DNA from 4 places in the Acidovorax sp. FG60 genome. Region 1 is predicted to be linked to each of the others. Evidence: predicted binding sites of a transcription regulator. Region 1 holds the regulator's gene; each other region holds the start of a gene.

Region 1 (4,732 bases):
TACGGGCTGCCGTGGTTTGAATGGGGGCAGCGCCAGATGGTGCTGTTTGACCTGGGGGCTCGGCGGTTCTACATCTTCGGCCTGGTTCTGTACCCCCAGGATTTCATCTATCTCACGGGCCTGCTCATTATCTCGGCGTTGTCGCTGTTCCTGTTTACGGCGGTGGCGGGGCGGCTTTGGTGTGGATTTGCGTGCCCGCAAACGGTCTACACCGAAATGTTCATGTGGATCGAGCACAAGATCGAAGGTGATCGCAGTGCACGGCTTCGGCTGGACAATGGGCCCTGGACCTTCGAGAAGGTTCGCAAGAAGTTTTTCAAGCAGGTCATCTGGATTGTCGTGGCGTTGTGGACGGGGTTCACGTTCGTGGGTTATTTCGTGCCCATCCGCGAACTCGGGGCAGAGCTGCTGGCGGTGCAGGGTGGCTGGCAGATTTTCTGGGTACTGTTTTATGGCTTTGCCACCTATGGCAATGCCGGCTATATGCGCGAACAGGTGTGCAAATACATGTGTCCCTATGCGCGCTTTCAGAGCGCCATGTTCGACAAGGACACGCTGATCGTTACCTACGACCCAGAACGCGGTGAGCAGCGTGGGCCGCGCAAGAAGAACATCGACTACAAAGCCCAGGGGTTGGGCGATTGCATTGACTGCTCGCTGTGTGTGCAGGTGTGCCCTGTGGGCATCGACATTCGCAAGGGCTTGCAGTACGAATGCATCGGCTGTGGCCTGTGCGTGGACGCCTGCAATACCGTGATGGACAAGATGCAGTATCCGCGCGGGCTCATCCGGTTTTCTACGCAGAACGGCGTGGCCAAACGGTGGAGTCAGTCGCAGATCCTGCGCCGTGTGCTGCGGCCACGAGTGCTGATATACAGCGCGGTTCTGGTGGCCCTGTGCGTAGGCATGATGGCCAGCCTTGTCACACGCACGCCTTTGAAGGTGGATGTGGTCCGTGATCGGGCGGCGCTGTCGCGCATCGTGGCAGGTGGAAAGCTGGAGAACATCTACCGCCTGCAGATCATGAACGCCACTGAAGGCCCCCAGCGCTATCGCATCAGTGTGCGTGGCCTTGAAGGGCTGGAAGTCGCTTCTGATGCCGAGGTGGACATCGGTGCGGCGGAGTCCCGGTGGGTGGCCGTCCGTCTGCAGATACCGTATGGATCAGCCCCTTCGGGATCACATGCCGTGCAGTTCGATGTGCAGGCCTTGGGCGCGGACGCCCATGTGAGCGAGAAATCCGTGTTTCTGGTGCCGCGATAACGCAGCGAGCGACCCGGTGCAAGACCTTCGCGGGTCTTGCTTTGAGCAAGATAATTTTTGAGGAGTAAGCACCATGCCATCCAGTTCCGCCCTCGGCACTGCCCCTTCTGCCGCTGCACCCTGGTGGAGGTTTGGCCATGTGTGGCTGATCATCGCCGGTCCCGTGATCGTGATCATTGCAGGGTTTGTGACCCTGTGGCTCGCGATATCGCGCCCCGACCCTGTGGTCGCGGAAGATTATTACCGCCAGGGCATCGAGATCAACAAGACACTGGCCACCCCAGAAAAAAGCCTGTTGCCAGCCATGAAGGGCCGCAACCACGCGGCCACCCCGGTCCAGGACCAGCCGCGCTGAACCCACCTGGCCGGGCAGCATGCCTGCACGGCCTTACCAGGAGACAAACCAATGTGGATGCAACGCGTGATGTGGATTGCCTGGCCGGCCTTTTTGATGGCCGGTGTGATGGAAATGCTGGTTTTTGCGATGGTGGATCCGCAAGACCTGCACTGGTTTGGGCAGCCGTTGGCATTGTCACGGCAGGGCGTGTACACGCTGGCCTTTTTTGCGTTCTGGATAATCACGATGGCATCCAGCGCGTTGACCACGCTGCTGGCCATGTCACCGTTTGAACTTAACCGTTGCCCGGTTCCCGAAGGCGAGCGTCCCGATGACTGCCGCAAGACATCATCGTGCCCTTGAGCGGTAGTGCCACCTATTGGCAAAGGTCAATGTGGTGAGGACTGCCAGGATGGCAGACGACAGCAGGTTCAGTGGCAGGCTTGCTGGTTGTTCACGATGCGCTTGAGGGCCTCGGTCTCCAGGATGCGCACATGGCGCTGCTTGACCTCGACAATGCCTTCTTCCACGAACTTGGAGAAGGTGCGGCTCACGGTTTCGAGCTTGAGGCCCAGGTAGCTACCGATCTCTTCGCGGGTCATGCGCAGCACGAGCTCGGACTGCGAGAACCCCCGGGCGTGCAGGCGCTGAACCAGATTGAGCAGGAACGCGGCCAGGCGCTCCTCAGCGCGCATGCTGCCCAGGAGCAGCATCACGCCATGCTCACGGACAATCTCGCGGCTCATGATCTTGTGCACATGGTGCTGCAAGGCGGTGACTTCGCGGGACAGTTCTTCGATGCGGTCAAAGGGCATGACGCAGACTTCCGCGTCTTCCAGGGCCACCGCATCGCAGGTGTGGTGGTCATTCACGATGCCATCAAGGCCGATGATCTCGCCTGCCATCTGAAAACCCGTGACCTGGTCACGCCCGTCTTCGGTGGCTACACATGTTTTGAAGAAGCCGGTTCGAATGGCATAGAGCGAGGTGAAGGATTCGCCGTTGCGGAAAAGGGTTCCACCGCGTTTGATCTTGCGGCGAACGGCAACGACCTCGTCAATGCGTTGCAGCTGTTCCTCGCTCAGCCCCACCGGCATGCACAGCTCGCGCAGGTTGCAGTTGGAGCAGGCGACTTTGATGGTGAGCGGGTTCATAGGAACAGAGGCTGGGTAAGGTTTGAGCATATCGCCCCATATGCCTAACAGGCTGGGCCTTTGGGTGCGGGTGGGCGACTGATGTGCATCAAATTGTCGCTGTTCGTCCCGGCCCATCACTTGATGCAGGTCAAGGACATGGAGTGCAGCTTACGGCACAGTCGAAGTGTACGCAAGGAATTTGCCCATGACCGCTGTTTCGCCCGAGCTGCTGCGCCGTTTCGACGTGCCAGGGCCCCGTTATACCTCTTACCCAACAGCTGACCGTTTCGTCGAGGCCTTTGGGCAGGACGACTACGCGCTTGCCTTGGAGCAGCGCAGACTGGGCTCCATGACGAAGGCCTTGCCGCTGTCTTTGTACGTGCACATCCCCTTTTGCGAGTCCCTTTGTTACTACTGCGCATGCAACAAGATCATCACCAAACACCATGATCGTGCAGAGGTGTATTTGCGGTATTTGAGCCGCGAGATTGACTTGCACACAGCACACTGCGGCACGGGGCAGGTGGTGAGTCAGCTTCACCTGGGTGGTGGCACGCCCACTTTTCTATCGGACGAGGGCTTGCGGGAGCTGATGGGCATGCTCAAACGCAGCTTTTCGTTGGCGCCGGGCGGGGAGTATTCGATTGAGGTGGACCCTCGCACCGTCAATGCGGACCGCCTTGCAGTGCTGGCGGAACTGGGGTTCAACCGACTGAGCTTTGGGGTGCAGGATTTCGATCCCGAGGTTCAAAAGGCCGTTCACCGCATACAGCCTGCCGAGCAGGTGTTTTCGCTGGTGGAGTCCGCACGTTCGCTGGGTTTTGAATCCATCAATGTGGATTTGATCTACGGCCTGCCTCGGCAGACGCCAGAGTCGTTTGACCGCACGCTGGCCCAGGTTACGCAGCTGCGGCCTGACCGTATCGCGTTGTACGCGTATGCCCATCTGCCAGAACGTTTCAAGCCTCAGCGCCGTATTGTTTCGGCCGAGTTGCCAGCTGCTGCAGGCAAGGTGTCGATGCTCTCCCGTTCGCTGGACGCCTTTATGGATGCTGGGTACGTGTATGTGGGCATGGACCACTTTGCATTGCCTGAGGATGCATTGGCAGTCGCCAAGCGCCAGGGGCGTCTGCACCGCAACTTCCAGGGCTACAGTACGCAACCTGATTGCGACCTGATCGGCCTGGGGGTGTCTGCGATTGGCCGGGTCGGAGCCACCTACAGCCAAAATGCCAAGACCCTGGATGAGTATTACGATTTTCTGAATCAGGGGCGCCTGCCCGTCGTTCGTGGGTTGGCCCTGACGCGCGACGATCTTGTGCGCCGCGCCGTCATCATGGCCTTGATGTGCCAAGGCGAGCTGTTGTTTGAGCCCATGGAGCAAGCGTGGTTGATCGACTTTCGCCACTACTTCTCTGCGGAGCTGGCGCAACTGGAAACCATGGCCGAGCAGGGGCTTGTGGTGGTGCGGCCCGATGGGGTCGAGGTCACTGCCATGGGCTGGTTCTTTGTGCGTGGCATTGCCATGGTCTTTGACCGTTACCTGCAGGCTGACCGCAACCGCGCCCGTTTTTCGCGCATCATCTGATCCTCATGATTGCTACGGTCGCCTCAACCGCCTTGCTGATGGGGCTCGTTGGCGGGTCCCATTGTTTGGCCATGTGTTCTGCGCCTTGTGGGGCATTGATCGGGCAGGGCGGTGGGGGCATGGCGTCCACAGCCGGTGGCGATGCGCAGCCACAGGCAACTCCCCTGACGGTGCAGACAGTGCAGTGGGTGCCCCGTGGCGGTGTCATTCAGCGCGCCGTCGCTTTTCATGCTGGCCGCTTGGCCGGGTACGCTATGGCGGGTGGCTTGGCTGCATGGGCCATGGACAGCCTGGCATGGGTGACCCAGCAGACCGTGGCACTTCGCCCTGCGTGGACCCTGATGCATGTTGCGGTGATGGCGTGGGGTTTGATGATGGTGATCCAGGCGCGCCAACCCCAGTGGGTAG
Region 2 (4,732 bases), on a different contig from region 1:
TTCATCGGCACCGAGCTGCATAAGGGCTTCAGCCCCCTGTTCAACGCCGCCACTCCCGAGGACTACAAACCCATGGTGCGCGAGCGGCTGCTGCAACGCCTGCAGTGGGTAGATGGCCAGCTGGCGGGCAAGCAATACCTGATGGGCGACCAGTTCACCGTGGCCGACTGTTACCTGTTCACCGTGACCAACTGGACCCAACCCACCAAGCTCGACATCTCCGGCCTGGCGAATCTGGCGGCCTACCGCGAGCGTGTGGGTGCACGGCCTGCGGTGCAGGCGGCCATGAAGGCAGAAGGCCTGCTGAAATAGGGACACCCCCCTGAGGCGCTGCGCGCCTTCCCCCCGCTCTCGCTATGCGGGCAGCGGGACAACACCCTCGCTGCGGGGCGGCCCTTGCTCGGCGTTTCTGGTCTAGGCCGCGCCAGTATCGATTGGGAGCGCATAGCACGACACACGGCCAAAACTCCAGATGCGCTAGAGCGGCTTCTGCCGCCACGCCACCAGCGCCCCCACCCACAACGCGCAGGCCGAGAAGACCAGCCCGCGCGCCAGGCCTCCAGGGCCATCGGCAATCCAGCCCACCACCGTGGGCCCCGCGATCTGCCCCGCCGCAAACACGATGGTGAACGCGCTGATGCCGCTGGCCCACAGCGCCTGCGGCAGGTTGTGCCGCACCAGCGCCGTGGTCGATGCCACCACCGACAGGAACACCCCGCCAAACAGCAGCCCCGAGGCCAGCACCACCGGCCACGCGCCCGTGATGGCGGGCAGGATGGTGGCCACGCCCAGCAGCGCATTGAGCCGCGCCAGTGCCTCTCCGCCCCGGCTGCGGTCCAGCAGCCCGGCCCAGATGCGTGAGGACAGCACCACGGCCAGCCCCAGCAAGGCGTAGAACAGCGTCACCTCGCCCGCACCCCGGCCCTGCTCTCGCAGCAACGCCACCACAAAAGTCATGTAGCCGATGTAGCCCACGCCAAAGAGGCCATAACCCAGCAGCGCAGGAGCCAGCGCCCGCCAGCGCACGCGGTCGGGCACTGCAGCCTCCGGTGTGGTCCCGCGCGCGGCGGCCACGGGTGCAGCCAGCCCGTTCAACGCACGCGCAGGCCACAGCAGCACCGCCGTGGCCGCCATGCAGGCCAGCGCCAGCACCCACCACGCCCAGGTCCAGCTGTGCGGCGCAGGCGCCACGCCCAGCACCGCAGGCACCAGCAAGGCCGACAGGCTGATGCCCCAGCCCGTGCCGCCGTAGTACAGGCCCAGCAGCAAACCGCTGCGCCCCGGCACCTGGGCGCCCAGCCGCGCCGCCAGCAGGCCCCCCGCAATGAACACCAGCGCACTGGCACCACCGGCCAGCAGGCGCTGCACCAGCAGGGGCGCTGCCTGCGTGAAAAACCCGCTCAGGCCCATGAACACCGTGGCCATCACCGCACCTGCCACCAGCACCGTCCCCGGGGCCACGCGCCTCAACAGCAATGGCGTGGCAAGAGCCCCCAGCAGATAGCCCAGCGCGTTCACCGTGTTCATGCCGCCCGCCAGCGTGTACGACCAGCTCAGGTCCTCACGCATGGGCGGCAACAACAAGGCATAGGCAAACCGCGTGATACCCAGCGAGATGGCCGCACCCATCGACAAGGCCACGGCCAACCACAGGCTGCGCAACGGGGAGACGGAAAACGGTGCGGAAGGCGGTGGCAAGGGCATGGCAGTCCATTCTCGTGCAACGGCCCCCGCGCCGCTGGCACGACAGTCTGAGCGACCGGGCTAACACAAAACCTGTGCCCTTGTTGACGCAAGTGTGCTGCACGTTTTGCGCTGCAGCATTAAGCTGGAAGGCTGCTTTTCTTGCACACAGCCCTCAGGACACCCTCACCATGACCTCTTTGTTTGAACCCACCCGCGCGGGCGACCTTCAGCTGGCCAACCGCATTGCCATGGCGCCCCTGACGCGCAACCGCTCGCCCGAGGCCATCCCCACCGACCTGGTTGCCACCTACTACGCGCAGCGCGCCAGTGCCGGCCTCATCATTTCCGAGGCCACGGCCATCAGCCCACAAGCCCAGGGCTATGCCGATGTGCCCGGTCTGTACGGCACCGAGCAGCTGGATGGCTGGAAGAAGGTGACCCGCGCCGTGCATGACGCCGGCGGCAAGATCGTGGTGCAGCTGTGGCACGTGGGCCGTGTGTCGCACACCGACCTGCAACCCGGCAACGCAGCACCCGTGGCGCCCTCGGCCGTGCAGGCCAACACCAAGACCGTGCTCATCAAGGACGGCGTGCCCACCTTCACACCCACCTCCATGCCCCGCGCGCTCGATGCCGAAGAGATCCCCGGCATCGTGCAGGACTACCGCCACGCCGCGCGCAACGCCATTGCGTCGGGCTTTGACGGTGTGGAGATCCACGCGGCCAATGGCTACCTGATCGACCAGTTCCTCAAGACCGGTGCCAACCAGCGCACCGACGACTACGGCGGCAGCATTGCCAACCGCGCCCGTCTGCTGCTGGAAGTGACCCGCGCCATCGTCGAGGAAATCGGCGGTGGCCGCACCGGCATCCGCCTGTCGCCCGTCACCCCCGCCAACGACATCGTGGACGCCGACCCCCAGCCCCTGTTCGACCACGTGGTGCGCCACCTTGGCCCACTGGGCCTGGCCTACATCCACGTCATCGAAGGCGCCACCGGCGGCCCGCGCGAGGTGGAAGGCCGCCCGTTTGACTACGCCGCCCTCAAGGCAGCCTACCGCGCAGCCGGTGGCAAGGGCGCCTGGATGGTCAACAACGCCTACACCCGCGAGCTGGCCGATACCGCCCTGGCCCACGGTGCCGACATCGTGGCCTTTGGCCGCCCCTTCATCGCCAACCCCGACCTGGTGGCGCGCCTGAAAGCCAACGCACCGCTCAACGAGGTGAACCGGGCCACACTCTACGGCGGAGGCGCCGAGGGGTACACGGACTATCCGGCGCTGAGCGCCTGAGTTCACACCGCGAAGGAACGGCCTCGTTGGGCCGCGCTGGTTGCAACTGGCGCTGCGCTTGCGTGCTCTGGAGGGGTGCCCCTTAAGGGGGAAGGCGCCGAAGGCGACTCAGGGGGGGCTTCCAAGCCCTATCGGGTTGGGCGCCCGCATCACGATCCGGGTGAACAACCGGTCATACGCCGCATCGCGCGGCTTGCCCGGGGCCAGCGGGTTGGTGTTGCTGGCAAAGGCCGCATCAATGGCCACCCAGTCACCGGGCTGCAGGCACTCCTGCGCCGCCGGCAGGACCACGGTTTCCTCGGTGCGCATGTGCTCCAGGTAAAAGCGCACATAGCGCTGCAGCGCGTCGGCGAAGGCCTCGCGGCGGCCATCACCCATCAGCTCCCAGCCCAGCAGCAGGTGCTGCAGCTCCCGCACCGCTGCCTCGCCACCTTCGTGGTCGCGCTCCAGCTGCGCAATGGCATCAGCGGCCTGGGGCGCGCGCTCGGCCACTTTGGGGAAAAGCCACTGCGACTCTTTGGGGTGGTGCTGCCTTTCGGGAAACTCGTCGATGTAGAACAGCATGGCCCGCATCACGTCAAAGAACGCGGCAGGCGCATCGCCCGGGCCCTGGTCCAGCATCAGGCGCAAGGAATGGAGCACAGCCGCAAGCGACGCATGCTCTTCGCGAATGGTCCGCAGGCTGATCGACGGCATGGTGCACTCCCCAGGGTGATACGGGGTTCAAGATTGCCACGATGCGCGCCTACACCGCCTGACGCAGATCAAGAGATACCGGGGCTGCCACGCCCGGGGCCCCAAGACGCCTCACCCATCCGAGGCCAGGATCATCCGGTCCGTCAGCTGCGGCCCTGATACCCGATCCTCAAAGGCTGTTGCGCAACTGGATGATGGCGGCACCGACCGCGCTGGAGGCCTGCGAGAACGGGGTATTGCCCGCCAATGCCTGCTCGGCGTCCGCGTAGTTGCCCCGGTTGATGGTTTGGGCAATGGCGCCTGCCACTTCATGGAAATCGCGGTGCTTGTCCACCAATGACTGGAAGGCAGGCAAGGCGCCATAAGACCCCTGTCCTTTGCCATGCAGCCAACGACCCAGCTCGCAGCAGTCATCGCGCCTGATCGTGTCGGCATCAAGCTGCTGATGCTTCTTGGCGGCATCGCGCAACTTGGTGCGCCACTGCGCATGGGCCTTGATGGCCGAATCAAGGTCAACACCCTGGACGGATGGAGCCGCCAGCGCCATGGATGTACCGTGCTGTAGGGCGACGGTCTGCCGCACGCCGACGGAATGCTGGTCGTCGGCCAGATGGAACTGCTGCACCACCTGCGACAGCCGCGCGGCCTGCTCGCGAAGTGATTCGGCGGCAGCAGCGGACTCTTCCACCAACGCCGCGTTCTGCTGCGTCATGCGGTCGATCTCGCCCACCGAGCCATTCACCTGGCCGATGCCGGCCGACTGCTCGGACGCCGCTGCCGTGATCTCGCCAATGATGTCGCCCACGCGCTGCACACTGCTCACGATGTCTTTCATGGCCGTGCCCGCTTCTTCCACGTGGCGCACGCCACCGTCCACGGCCGTCACGCTGTTCTGGATCAACCCCTTGATGTCGCTGGCTGCTGCGGCAGAGCGCTGCGCCAGGCTGCGCACTTCGCTGGCCACCACCGCAAAGCCCCGACCCTGTTCCCCCGCGCGGGCGGCCTCGACGGCAGCGTTCAGCGCGAGGATGTTGGTCTGGAACGCAATCGAGTCGATC
Region 3 (4,732 bases), on a different contig from region 1:
GAAACACCGTGCTGAAGCCCGTGCGCGGGTCCATGCGCATGACCCACGGGGTCACGGGGCGGCCAGTCAGGCGAGCCCAGCCCGCGCGCAACGCCCAGACCAGCGCGAGCACCGTCACCGCCACCAGCAGGCTGGCAAACAGCACCAAGCCCATGGCGACGACCACTACCCGCAGCAAAAGGCGCACAACGCCCGCAACAAAATCATTCAAACGTCACCTCTCCTTCACATCTGGGAAGAGGGGAAAAGGGGTTACCCCTTTTCCCCTGGTCCCGATCAACCCTGCGGCGCGGCGCTGAACTGGAACACCCCCGGTTCCAGCACCGGGTTCACGCTCACAGCGATCACGCTCTTGGGAGGGAACTGTCCTTCCAAGAGCAGCTTGGACAGCGGGTTCTCAATGCGCTGCTGGATCGCCCGCTTGAGCGGCCGCGCACCAAACACCGGGTCGAACCCCACCTTGGCCAATTCTGCCAAGGCAGCATCGGACACCTGCAACTCCAAATCCATCTTCGCCAGCCGGGTTTGCAGCAGTTGCAGCTGGATCTTGGCGATGGAGGCGATGTGCTGCGCATCGAGCGCGTGGAACACCACGGTCTCGTCGATGCGGTTCAAAAACTCGGGCCGGAAGTGGTTCTTGAGCTCGCCCCACACCGCTTCCTTGATGTCGTCCGAGTCCTGCCCCACCATGGCCTGGATCAGGTGCGAGCCGATGTTGCTCGTCATCACGATCACCGTGTTCTTGAAGTCCACGGTACGACCCTGTCCATCCGTCAGGCGGCCATCGTCCAGCACCTGCAGCAGCACGTTGAACACGTCGGGGTGGGCCTTTTCCACCTCGTCGAGCAGCAGCACGCTGTAAGGCTTGCGGCGCACGGCTTCGGTCAGGTAGCCGCCCTCCTCATAGCCCACATAGCCGGGCGGTGCACCGATCAGGCGGGCCACCGAATGCTTCTCCATGAACTCGCTCATGTCGATGCGGATCAGGTGGTCTTCGCTGTCGAACAAAAAGCCCGCCAGCGCCTTGCACAGCTCGGTCTTGCCCACGCCCGTGGGGCCGAGGAACAGGAACGAGCCCGTGGGCCGGTTGGGATCAGACAGGCCCGAGCGCGAGCGGCGGATGGCATTGGCCACCGCAGCAATCGCCTCTTGCTGGCCCACCACACGCTCGTGCAGCTTGGTCTCCATCTGCAAGAGCTTGTCCTTTTCGCCCTGCATCATCTTGGCCACGGGAATGCCAGTGGCGCGGCTCACCACCTCGGCGATTTCCTCGGCGCCCACCTGCGTGCGCAGCAGGCGGCGCGCGGCAGGGGCGCCGTCCTTGCCCGCCTCTTGCGCCTGCGCTTCCTTCAGCTGCTTTTCCAGCTCGGGCAGCTTGCCGTACTGCAGTTCGGCCACCTTGTTGAAGTCGCCCTTGCGGGTGAACTCCTCGATCTGGAACTTGAGCTTGTCGATGGCCTCGCGCACATGGGCGCTGCCCTGCGCCTGGGCTTTTTCGGACTGCCAGATTTCGTCGTAATCGGCGATTTCCTTTTGCAGCTTGGTGATCTCTTCCTCAATGAGCGCAAAGCGTTTTTGCGAGGACTCATCCTTCTCGCGACGCACCGCTTCGCGCTCGATCTGCAGCTGGATCAGGCGGCGGTCGAGCTTGTCCATGACCTCGGGCTTGGAGTCCATCTCGATCTTGATCTTGGACGCCGCCTCGTCGATGAGGTCAATCGCCTTGTCGGGCAGAAAGCGGTCGGTGATGTAGCGGTGGCTCAGCTCGGCGGCAGCCACGATGGCCGGGTCGGTGATGTCCACGCCATGGTGCACTTCGTACTTTTCCTGCAGGCCGCGCAGGATGGCAATGGTGGCTTCCACCGTGGGCTCGCCCACCAGAATTTTTTGAAAGCGCCGCTCCAGCGCTGCGTCTTTTTCGATGTACTTGCGGTATTCGTCCAGCGTGGTGGCGCCCACGCAATGCAGCTCGCCGCGCGCCAGGGCGGGCTTGAGCATGTTGCCCGCATCCATCGCGCCTTCGCCCTTGCCCGCGCCCACCATGGTGTGCAACTCGTCGATGAAGACGATGGTCTGGCCTTCATCCTTGGCCAGCTCGTTCAGCACGCTTTTGAGGCGCTCTTCAAACTCGCCACGGAACTTGGCGCCTGCGAGCAACGCAGCCATGTCGAGCGACAGCACGCGCTTGCCCTTGAGGCTCTCGGGCACCTCGCCCGCCACAATGCGCTGGGCCAGGCCTTCAACGATGGCGGTCTTGCCCACGCCGGGCTCGCCGATGAGCACGGGGTTGTTCTTGGTGCGGCGCTGCAGCACCTGGATGGCGCGGCGGATTTCATCGTCGCGCCCGATCACAGGGTCGAGCTTGCCCATGCGGGCTCGCTCGGTCAGGTCCAAACAGTATTTGGCCAGGGCGCCGCGCTGGCCTTCGGCCTCGGCGCTGTCCATCTTCTGGCCGCCGCGCACGGCCTCAATCGCAGCCTCCAGGCTCTTGCGCGTGAGGCCGTTGTCCTTGGCGATCTTGGCGGCTTCACCCTTGCTGTCGATCACGGCCAGCAAAAACAGCTCGCTGGCAATGAACTGGTCGCCGCGCTTGATGGCCTCTTTCTCCGTGGCCTGCAGCACGCGGCCCAGCTCGGGGCCGCCCTGCACCTGGTCGTTGCCCTGTACCTGGGGCAAACGCTTGACGGCGGACTCCGCCGCTGCCAGCAGGCCGGGCACGTTGGCGCCCGCACGCTGCAGCAGCGCCTTGGGTCCGTCGTCCTGCTTGAGCATGGCCACGAGCATGTGCACGGGCTCGATGTAGGCGTGGTCGTTGCCCAGCGCAATGCTCTGTGCATCGCTCAGGGCTTCCTGGAACTTGGTGGTGAATTTGTCGAGACGCATGGTGGATGTCCTCCGAATTGCGCTGCACTTGGGGCAAATCTTCTGGAATTTCAAGACGACGCCCCAGCGCAGGCCTTGCGCCAGATCAATCTTCGCCCAGGCGCCCTGATGCCTTGAACCGATTCATTTGATCACCGCCGGCTCAGACCGCCTGCGCCGAGCCCGCAAAGCAAAAAAGCGCAGGCGGAACACCGCCTGCGCTTTTTTTAGGGTCCGCGAGAAATTACTTGGCGGGAACGACGATCACGGTATCGCCCTTTTTGCCATCGGCTCCAGTATCGCCCGTGGCACCGGTAGCGCCAGTGGAACCCTTGGCACCGTCATAACCGGGAGCACCCGAAGAACCGGTAGCGCCAGTGGCACCCGTTTCGCCCGCAGGGCCTGGAACGGCCACCGTGGCACCGGTCGAGCCGGTTGCGCCCGTGGCGCCAGCAGGGCCTGCCGGGCCCGGGACCACGACCACGGGGGCAGTAGCGGGAGGGGTCACAACCGTTTTCTCGCAAGCGGCAAGACCAAAAGTAACGATAAGTGCAGCGAGCAGCAGGGATTTTTTCATGGGAAGCCTTGTAGGAGATGAAGCGCACGCGAAGATGAAACTGTGCGGAGAGTTTCTTTCTGGCTGCAACTGTGGCGTTCAACAGTCACTGCCAGCGGTAGCGCTAATTTATCGATGCCCCCCCTGCCGCCTTGTAGGACGGCCCGACGACTGCTTGTGGTTCCTGGCGATGCCTCACCGCAACCCAGTGAGCCGACGAAGTCCTGGTGCAGCCGAAACCTTCCATCCGCCCCATGCACAATCACTACAAAATTTATAGCTGCTAGCGCTTTACCAATAAGCGCTAGCAGCCAATTTTGCTCAAAATCTTGTTTGAGCCACCGCTCCAACAAACCGCGCAGACGTGCGTCGGCCGCCCCGCAACGCCAGCAACCCCAGCAGCGCGGCCAGCCCACCCAGGCCCCAGGTCGACAGGGTGGGGATGGCCGCCGGGCTGGGCGCCACCAGCACGGGGACCACCGGGTCGTTGATGGTGCCGTCCTGCGCGCCAAAGCTGTCGTCGCCCCAGCCACCGTCCGTCACGTCGTAGGTCACGGTGTTGCCGCTGATCTGCAGGTTCACGGGGTCGTAGTAGCGGCTGGACAAGGGGCTGTCGGGTGTGGGGCCGTACTTCTTCACCGTGAAGCCCGTGAGGTCTGGAAAGGTCACCGCCACACGCACCGTCTCACCCGGCTGGCAGTTGATGAGCCGCAGGCGGAACGCCCCGTGCGGCATAGTGGCGCCGGGGTACGGCGCCGGTGCCGCCACCGGGCCGGTGCCCGCCAGATCCAGCTGGCAACCCGCGCTGCCATCCACCACGCCCACGTTGACCGGCCCCGACCCGGTGTTCGTGGGTGTGGGTAGGGTTTCAAAACGCGCCTGTACAGTGCAAGCGGCCGTCACCGCTGCCGTGGTGTAGGTGCTGCCCGCCAGCGTGCCGCCGCAGCCCGTGACGGCCGCAATGCGGTAGCCCGCAGCGGGCGTGACGGTGAAGGCGCCCGTTTGGCCTTCGGCCACGTTGACGGCCCCAGCCGGATTGATGCTGCCGCCCGCCCCCGCTGTGGCGGTGACCGTGTGCAGGGCGGGTTGACTCCGTTCCACGGTGACGGTGTAGGTGCGCCGGGCCACGCCGTTCTCAGCCACCACGTCCACCTGGATGACATTGGCACCGACCGCCAGCGGCAGCGGCGCAGTCGCCATTCCGCTGGTCACCATCACACCGTTGACCGTGATGGATGCCCCGGCCTGGGCCGCCACCGGTGTCAGCGACAGCTGGGCCACCCCATGGGGCACCGTGGCGGTATACGCCGTCAC
Region 4 (4,732 bases), on a different contig from region 1:
ACTGCCCCGCACCGCAGGGCACTGAAGCCGCGTCGAAATATTGAAAGAATACGGCCCTAGAGCTTTACTGAAAAGCGCTAGCAGCTATCAAAATTAAAGCAAATTCGCTGCACTTACACCACCACGGTGCGGTTGCGGCCTTCGCGCTTGGCTGTGTAGAGCGCTGAATCCAGCGCGCGCAGGGTGATGTCGAGAGGGCGCAGGGGATCGAAGTTGGACAGTCCCATGCTCACGGTCAGCGCCAAGGGCGGCATCACCCCCGGCACCGGGTGGGTGGTCAGCGCGTCATGCACACGCTGCGCCACCGCCTGGGCCTGCTCCACCCGGGTAGCAGGCAACAGGGCCAGAAACTCCTCGCCGCCCCAGCGGCTCACCATGTCTGCCGCGCGGAACACATCGCGGCAGAGCGTGGCAAAAAGCTGCAGGGCCTGGTCGCCCACATGGTGGCCATGCACGTCGTTGACGCGCTTGAAGTGGTCGATGTCCATCATCAACAGACAGGCGGGTTCACCGTCGCGCCGCAAAAGGGCCTGCTCCTGCAAAAGGCGCGCGGTGAACGAGCGCCGGTTGGCCAGGCCGGTCAACACATCGGTATGGGCCAGCACGGCCATCTGGCGGCGCGCTTCTTCCAGCTCCACCAGCATCTGGCCCTGGCGGTCGTTGGCGCGCTTGAGCTCCAGCAGGCGGATCACCTGGCGCGCCAGCGCACACAACATGTCCTGGGCCTTTTGGGACAGATGGCGCGGCCGGTGGTCCAGCACGCAGAGCGTGCCCAGGGCATAACCATCGGGCGTGACCAGCGGCGCCCCGGCATAGAAGCGGAGCGGATTTTCTTGGGTCACGATGCTGAAGTGCGCAAAACGCGCATCCTTCGCCAGGTCGGGCACGATGAACACGCCGGGCTGCCGCACGGCGTAGCGGCACACGGACTGGTCCAGCGGGATTTCTTGCACCGCAACCCCCAACGATGCCTTGGACCACTGGCGGTGGCTGTCGAGCAGGTTGATCAGGGCGACTGGGGCTTCACACACATGGGCCGCAATCCCTGCCAGGTCGTCGTAGGCGGGCTCCATCGGCGTGTCGAGAATGCCATAGCGCTGCAGGGCTTGGAGACTTGCGGCCTCGTCGTACAGAGCCACTGGGGAAGAGGTTTCGGCCATGAAACACAGCGGTCATGCCGCCCACTTGCCTAGAGACTTGGCAGCATGCCACACCGGCGCGGCCTGCGCACGGGGGTAAGAGCCTGTTGACGCTCTCAGGCCATTGCCGCTGGCTCGGTGGCGGCAACACCGGCCGAGGTGTCGGAGCAGGTCGATCCACCACAACCCTGGATCAGTTCGCCCGGCAACGCGTGCGGCGCGTGCACCACGCCCGAGACCGGGTCAAAGCCCACACGGCGCAAGTGCAGGGCCAGCGCAGCGTCCATGCTCTGGGCGTGCTGCGGAAACCACAGCGCCAGTTCGCTGGCCATCACACGCAGCACTTGCAGGTCGCCTTGCTGGGCCCTCACCACCCCTTCGCGCATGACCTGCAGCACCACCCGGTGCTGCATGCTGTGGCAGTTGCCCGAGGCAAAACGGGTGGACGCCATCCAGGCGTCCTCCTGCGCAAAATGGTGATCGGTGTGCTCCACGAGCGCATGCCAGGTCGAGAGCAGCTGCGCATCGTCGGCCCGGTCCACGGCGGCCAGCAGGTCCACGAATTCGCGGTGGGTGTCGTCCATCAGGGGCAGGTCCAGGGCCAGCGCGTCCGACCATTCGAGTTGTGCCATGGGAATCCCTTTGCAGCGAGACAAAAACAGGGCTCGAGCTTAGGCCGCCAGCCACCAGGGCGTGTTGATGCAGGTCAGTTCGGCATCAACCGCTCAGTACCATCCGGACCCCACAACAAAAAATGCCCCGCACGGGGCGGGGCATTGTGAAGACTGCCAGCGGCTGGGAGTACCGGCCACTGAGAGGTCCCCAGCGGATCAGCTCTTGCCGTACATGCGCTTCATGTCGTCCACACACTTGGACTTGGCATCACCCGACAGCGCATCGCAGCGCTCCTTGGCGGCCTTGTAGTTGGCGTCGTTCTTTTCTGCGTTGGCATCCTTGCGGGCCTCTGCCACGGCGGCGCCCTTTTCGGCGGCGTTGTCAGCAGGCTTGGCCTGCGCTGCGGCAACCTTGGCATCTTCCTTGGCCTTCACCTGGGCAGCCTTGGCATCCTTTTCACAGACATCCTTTTCATTGCCCTTCAGGTCATCGCATTTTTCCTTGGCGACAGAGTAGGCAGCGTCAGCGCGGGCTTCTGCAACCTTCTGGGTGGCCTTGGGGCTCGGCTTGTACTGGGCTTCCAGTTCTGCCTTGGCCACATCTTCCTTGCCCTTGGCTTCCTTCACACAGACGTCCTTGGCGTTGGCCTTCAGGGCATCACACTTTTGTTTGTCGGCCTTGTAGTCGGCCGAGATGCGCTCCTTGGCGGCCTTGTGCTCGGGTTCGGTCATGGCGAAGGCAGAGGTTGCCAGCAGGCCGGCAGCCACGGATGCGATCAGAGTACGTGCGAATTTCATGGGTTTCTCCTCGGGATTGGGTGATTCAGGGGTGTCCAGCTGTCTGCACCAGGGTGCGGGAGCCGTCGTTTCCCGTGTTGCTGCAGGGCAGGGGCCGGGCCCCTGCGCCGGGCAACCGGTCAGTCGTTGAAGCGGAAGTCCGGGTGGCGTTCTTGCCATTCCTTGAGCTGCTTTTCGGCTGCGTCGCGGGCAATGCCCTGGCGCTCCTGCAGCTTGCCCAGGAACTGTTCACGCTTGCCATCAATGACGTCAAAGTCATCGTTCGTGAGCTTGCCCCACTGTTCAATCATCTTGCCTTTGAACTGCTTCCAGTTGCCCTTGAGGGTGTCTTCGTTCATGGTCTTCTTCCTTGCGGTTGTTTCGCTGCGGCCATGCCACCGATATGGCGGTAAACGGTGCCGGTCAGCGATGAGCCCACTGTAGAAACCCCGCGCCGCGCCACACGTAGGCAGTCAGAGGCAGAGAACGTCGGCCTGTGGACTACACCGATGCCAGACAAGCCGCTCGGGATCGCCGCTCAGAAAACCGTGGGTGAATACGCCATAGTCGAAACCGACCTCATTGGGTAAAAAGTTGCATTTGGTGACTTTTGTAGTCATTCATAACGATTTAGCCCGAGTGGCTCCCAGTTGCAAATCCATACACTTGATTCACCGGCCTTGGCACCCAGGGCAGAGCTACCCACGCAAACGGCCCGTGCACGCGATGCGTTGGAAGGCTCTACGCAGGGTGTTGCTCGCGTGACAAACAACTAGCAGAACCACCATGACACTGTTGAAAGAGGAGCCTTGCGCAGCAGCGCCTGCCGAGGTTGCAGAGGGAATCGACACCACAAAGCCGGCTCCGCGCCCGGCCCCGTTGCCCAAGGAGGCCACGCTCGCCGCCCTGATGGCCAGCGTGGCGTTGGCGGCCTGTGGTGGTGGTGATGCGGCTGATGAAACCGTGAGCCCGCCCACGACGCCAACACCGGGCTCCGCGCCCCCCCCTGGACCGGCACCTGCGCCTGGCCCGGCCCCCGCACCAGGTCCCGCCACGCCGCCCGCCCCAGGGCCTGCACCAGCACCCGGCCCCACACCCGCTCCAGGGCCTGCGACGCCGCCGCCCCCACCGCCAGCCCCGGGAGCTGGAAGCTACTCCTACACACGGGCCGACACCGACCAGGAAGCGGCGCGGTTTCTCCTGCAAGCGCAGTTCTCGGCATCCACCGGCGAAATCGCCACCCTGCGCGCCAGCACCTACGACAGCTGGATCAACAACCAGTTCAGCCTGCCCGTCGGCACCAAAGGGTGGGACTGGCTGAACCAGCGCGGGTACAACACGGTGGACAACGCCACGTCGTACTACGACAACACCTACCCGGGCGACTACATGATCTGGCAACAGCTCATGACATCCAGCGACGGCTTGCGCAAACGCGTGGCACTCGCGCTGTCCGAGATCTGCGTGGTATCGCTCTCGGGCCTGGACTTCAGCTGGCGCAGCCATGCCATCGCCCACTACTGGGACCAGCTGGTTGCCAATGCCTTCGGCAACTTCCGCAAGCTGCTGGAGGACGTGACCCTCAACCCCGCGATGGGCTACTACCTCAACACGCGCGGCAACCAGAAGGAAAACCCCTCCACCGGCCGCCAGCCCGATGAGAACTATGCCCGTGAGATCCTGCAGCTGATGTCCATCGGGCTCGTGGAGCTGAACCAGGATGGCACAGCCAAGCGCAATGGCTCGGGCCAGGTGGTCGATAGCTATACCCAGAGCGACATCACCAACCTGGCACGCGTGTTCACGGGCTACGACTACGACCAGTCGCAAAATGCCCCGACCACTGTGCCTGGCACCACGCGCACCGTGCCCAGCACCCATTTCACGCGGCTGCCCATGGCACTCAACGAGTCGCGGCACTCCACGTTGGCCGCCACCTTCCTGGGCACCACGGTTGCCGCTGGCACACCCGGTGCGGCGGCGCTCAAAACGGCGCTGGACACCATCTTCAACCACCCCAACGTGGGGCCATTCATCGGCAAGCAGCTGATCCAGCGCCTGGTCACCAGCAACCCGTCACCCGGCTACATCAGCCGTGTGGCCGCCGCATTCAACAACAACGGCCTCGGCGTGCGGGGCGACCTGCGGGCCGTGGTCAAGGCTGTGTTGCTCGACGACGAAGCCCGTGCGCCCGCCGGGCTC

The links. Region 1 encodes FNR, which switches genes on or off when oxygen is low (the NO sensors DNR and NnrR bind a similar motif). Its sites were predicted from a motif close to TTGATNNNNATCAA; they were not measured.
Region 2: the regulator FNR is predicted to act here: its motif matches at 3,733-3,746, upstream of ACODS0_RS06795 (hemerythrin domain-containing protein).
Region 3: the regulator FNR is predicted to act here: its motif matches at 2,959-2,972, upstream of clpB (ATP-dependent chaperone ClpB).
Region 4: the regulator FNR is predicted to act here: its motif matches at 1,836-1,849, upstream of ACODS0_RS23270 (hemerythrin domain-containing protein).

The regions. Positions count from the first base shown of each region.
Region 1 is NZ_JBMDJC010000007.1:242,558-247,289, reverse strand. Features, by position in the region: gene ccoG (cytochrome c oxidase accessory protein CcoG) at 1-1,263, shown strand, start outside; gene ACODS0_RS12945 (FixH family protein) at 1,337-1,618, shown strand; gene ACODS0_RS12940 (hypothetical protein) at 1,670-1,963, shown strand; gene fnr (fumarate/nitrate reduction transcriptional regulator Fnr) at 2,032-2,754, opposite strand; gene hemN (oxygen-independent coproporphyrinogen III oxidase) at 2,942-4,324, shown strand; gene ACODS0_RS12925 (sulfite exporter TauE/SafE family protein) at 4,330-4,732, shown strand, end outside.
Region 2 is NZ_JBMDJC010000003.1:355,427-360,158, forward strand. Features, by position in the region: gene gstA (glutathione transferase GstA) at 1-312, shown strand, start outside; gene ACODS0_RS06785 (YbfB/YjiJ family MFS transporter) at 478-1,704, opposite strand; gene ACODS0_RS06790 (alkene reductase) at 1,875-2,978, shown strand; gene ACODS0_RS06795 (hemerythrin domain-containing protein) at 3,087-3,674, opposite strand; gene ACODS0_RS06800 (CZB domain-containing protein) at 3,844-4,221, opposite strand; partial or broken gene ACODS0_RS06805 (methyl-accepting chemotaxis protein) at 4,276-4,732, opposite strand, start outside.
Region 3 is NZ_JBMDJC010000001.1:118,488-123,219, forward strand. Features, by position in the region: gene ACODS0_RS00550 (hypothetical protein) at 1-211, opposite strand, end outside; gene clpB (ATP-dependent chaperone ClpB) at 277-2,883, opposite strand; gene ACODS0_RS00560 (YajG family lipoprotein) at 3,107-3,439, opposite strand; gene ACODS0_RS00565 (IPTL-CTERM sorting domain-containing protein) at 3,740-4,732, opposite strand, start outside.
Region 4 is NZ_JBMDJC010000021.1:70,487-75,218, reverse strand. Features, by position in the region: gene ACODS0_RS23280 (hypothetical protein) at 1-25, shown strand, start outside; gene ACODS0_RS23275 (sensor domain-containing diguanylate cyclase) at 114-1,160, opposite strand; gene ACODS0_RS23270 (hemerythrin domain-containing protein) at 1,256-1,771, opposite strand; gene ACODS0_RS23265 (hypothetical protein) at 1,970-2,551, opposite strand; gene ACODS0_RS23260 (CsbD family protein) at 2,671-2,889, opposite strand; gene ACODS0_RS23255 (DUF1800 domain-containing protein) at 3,317-4,732, shown strand, end outside.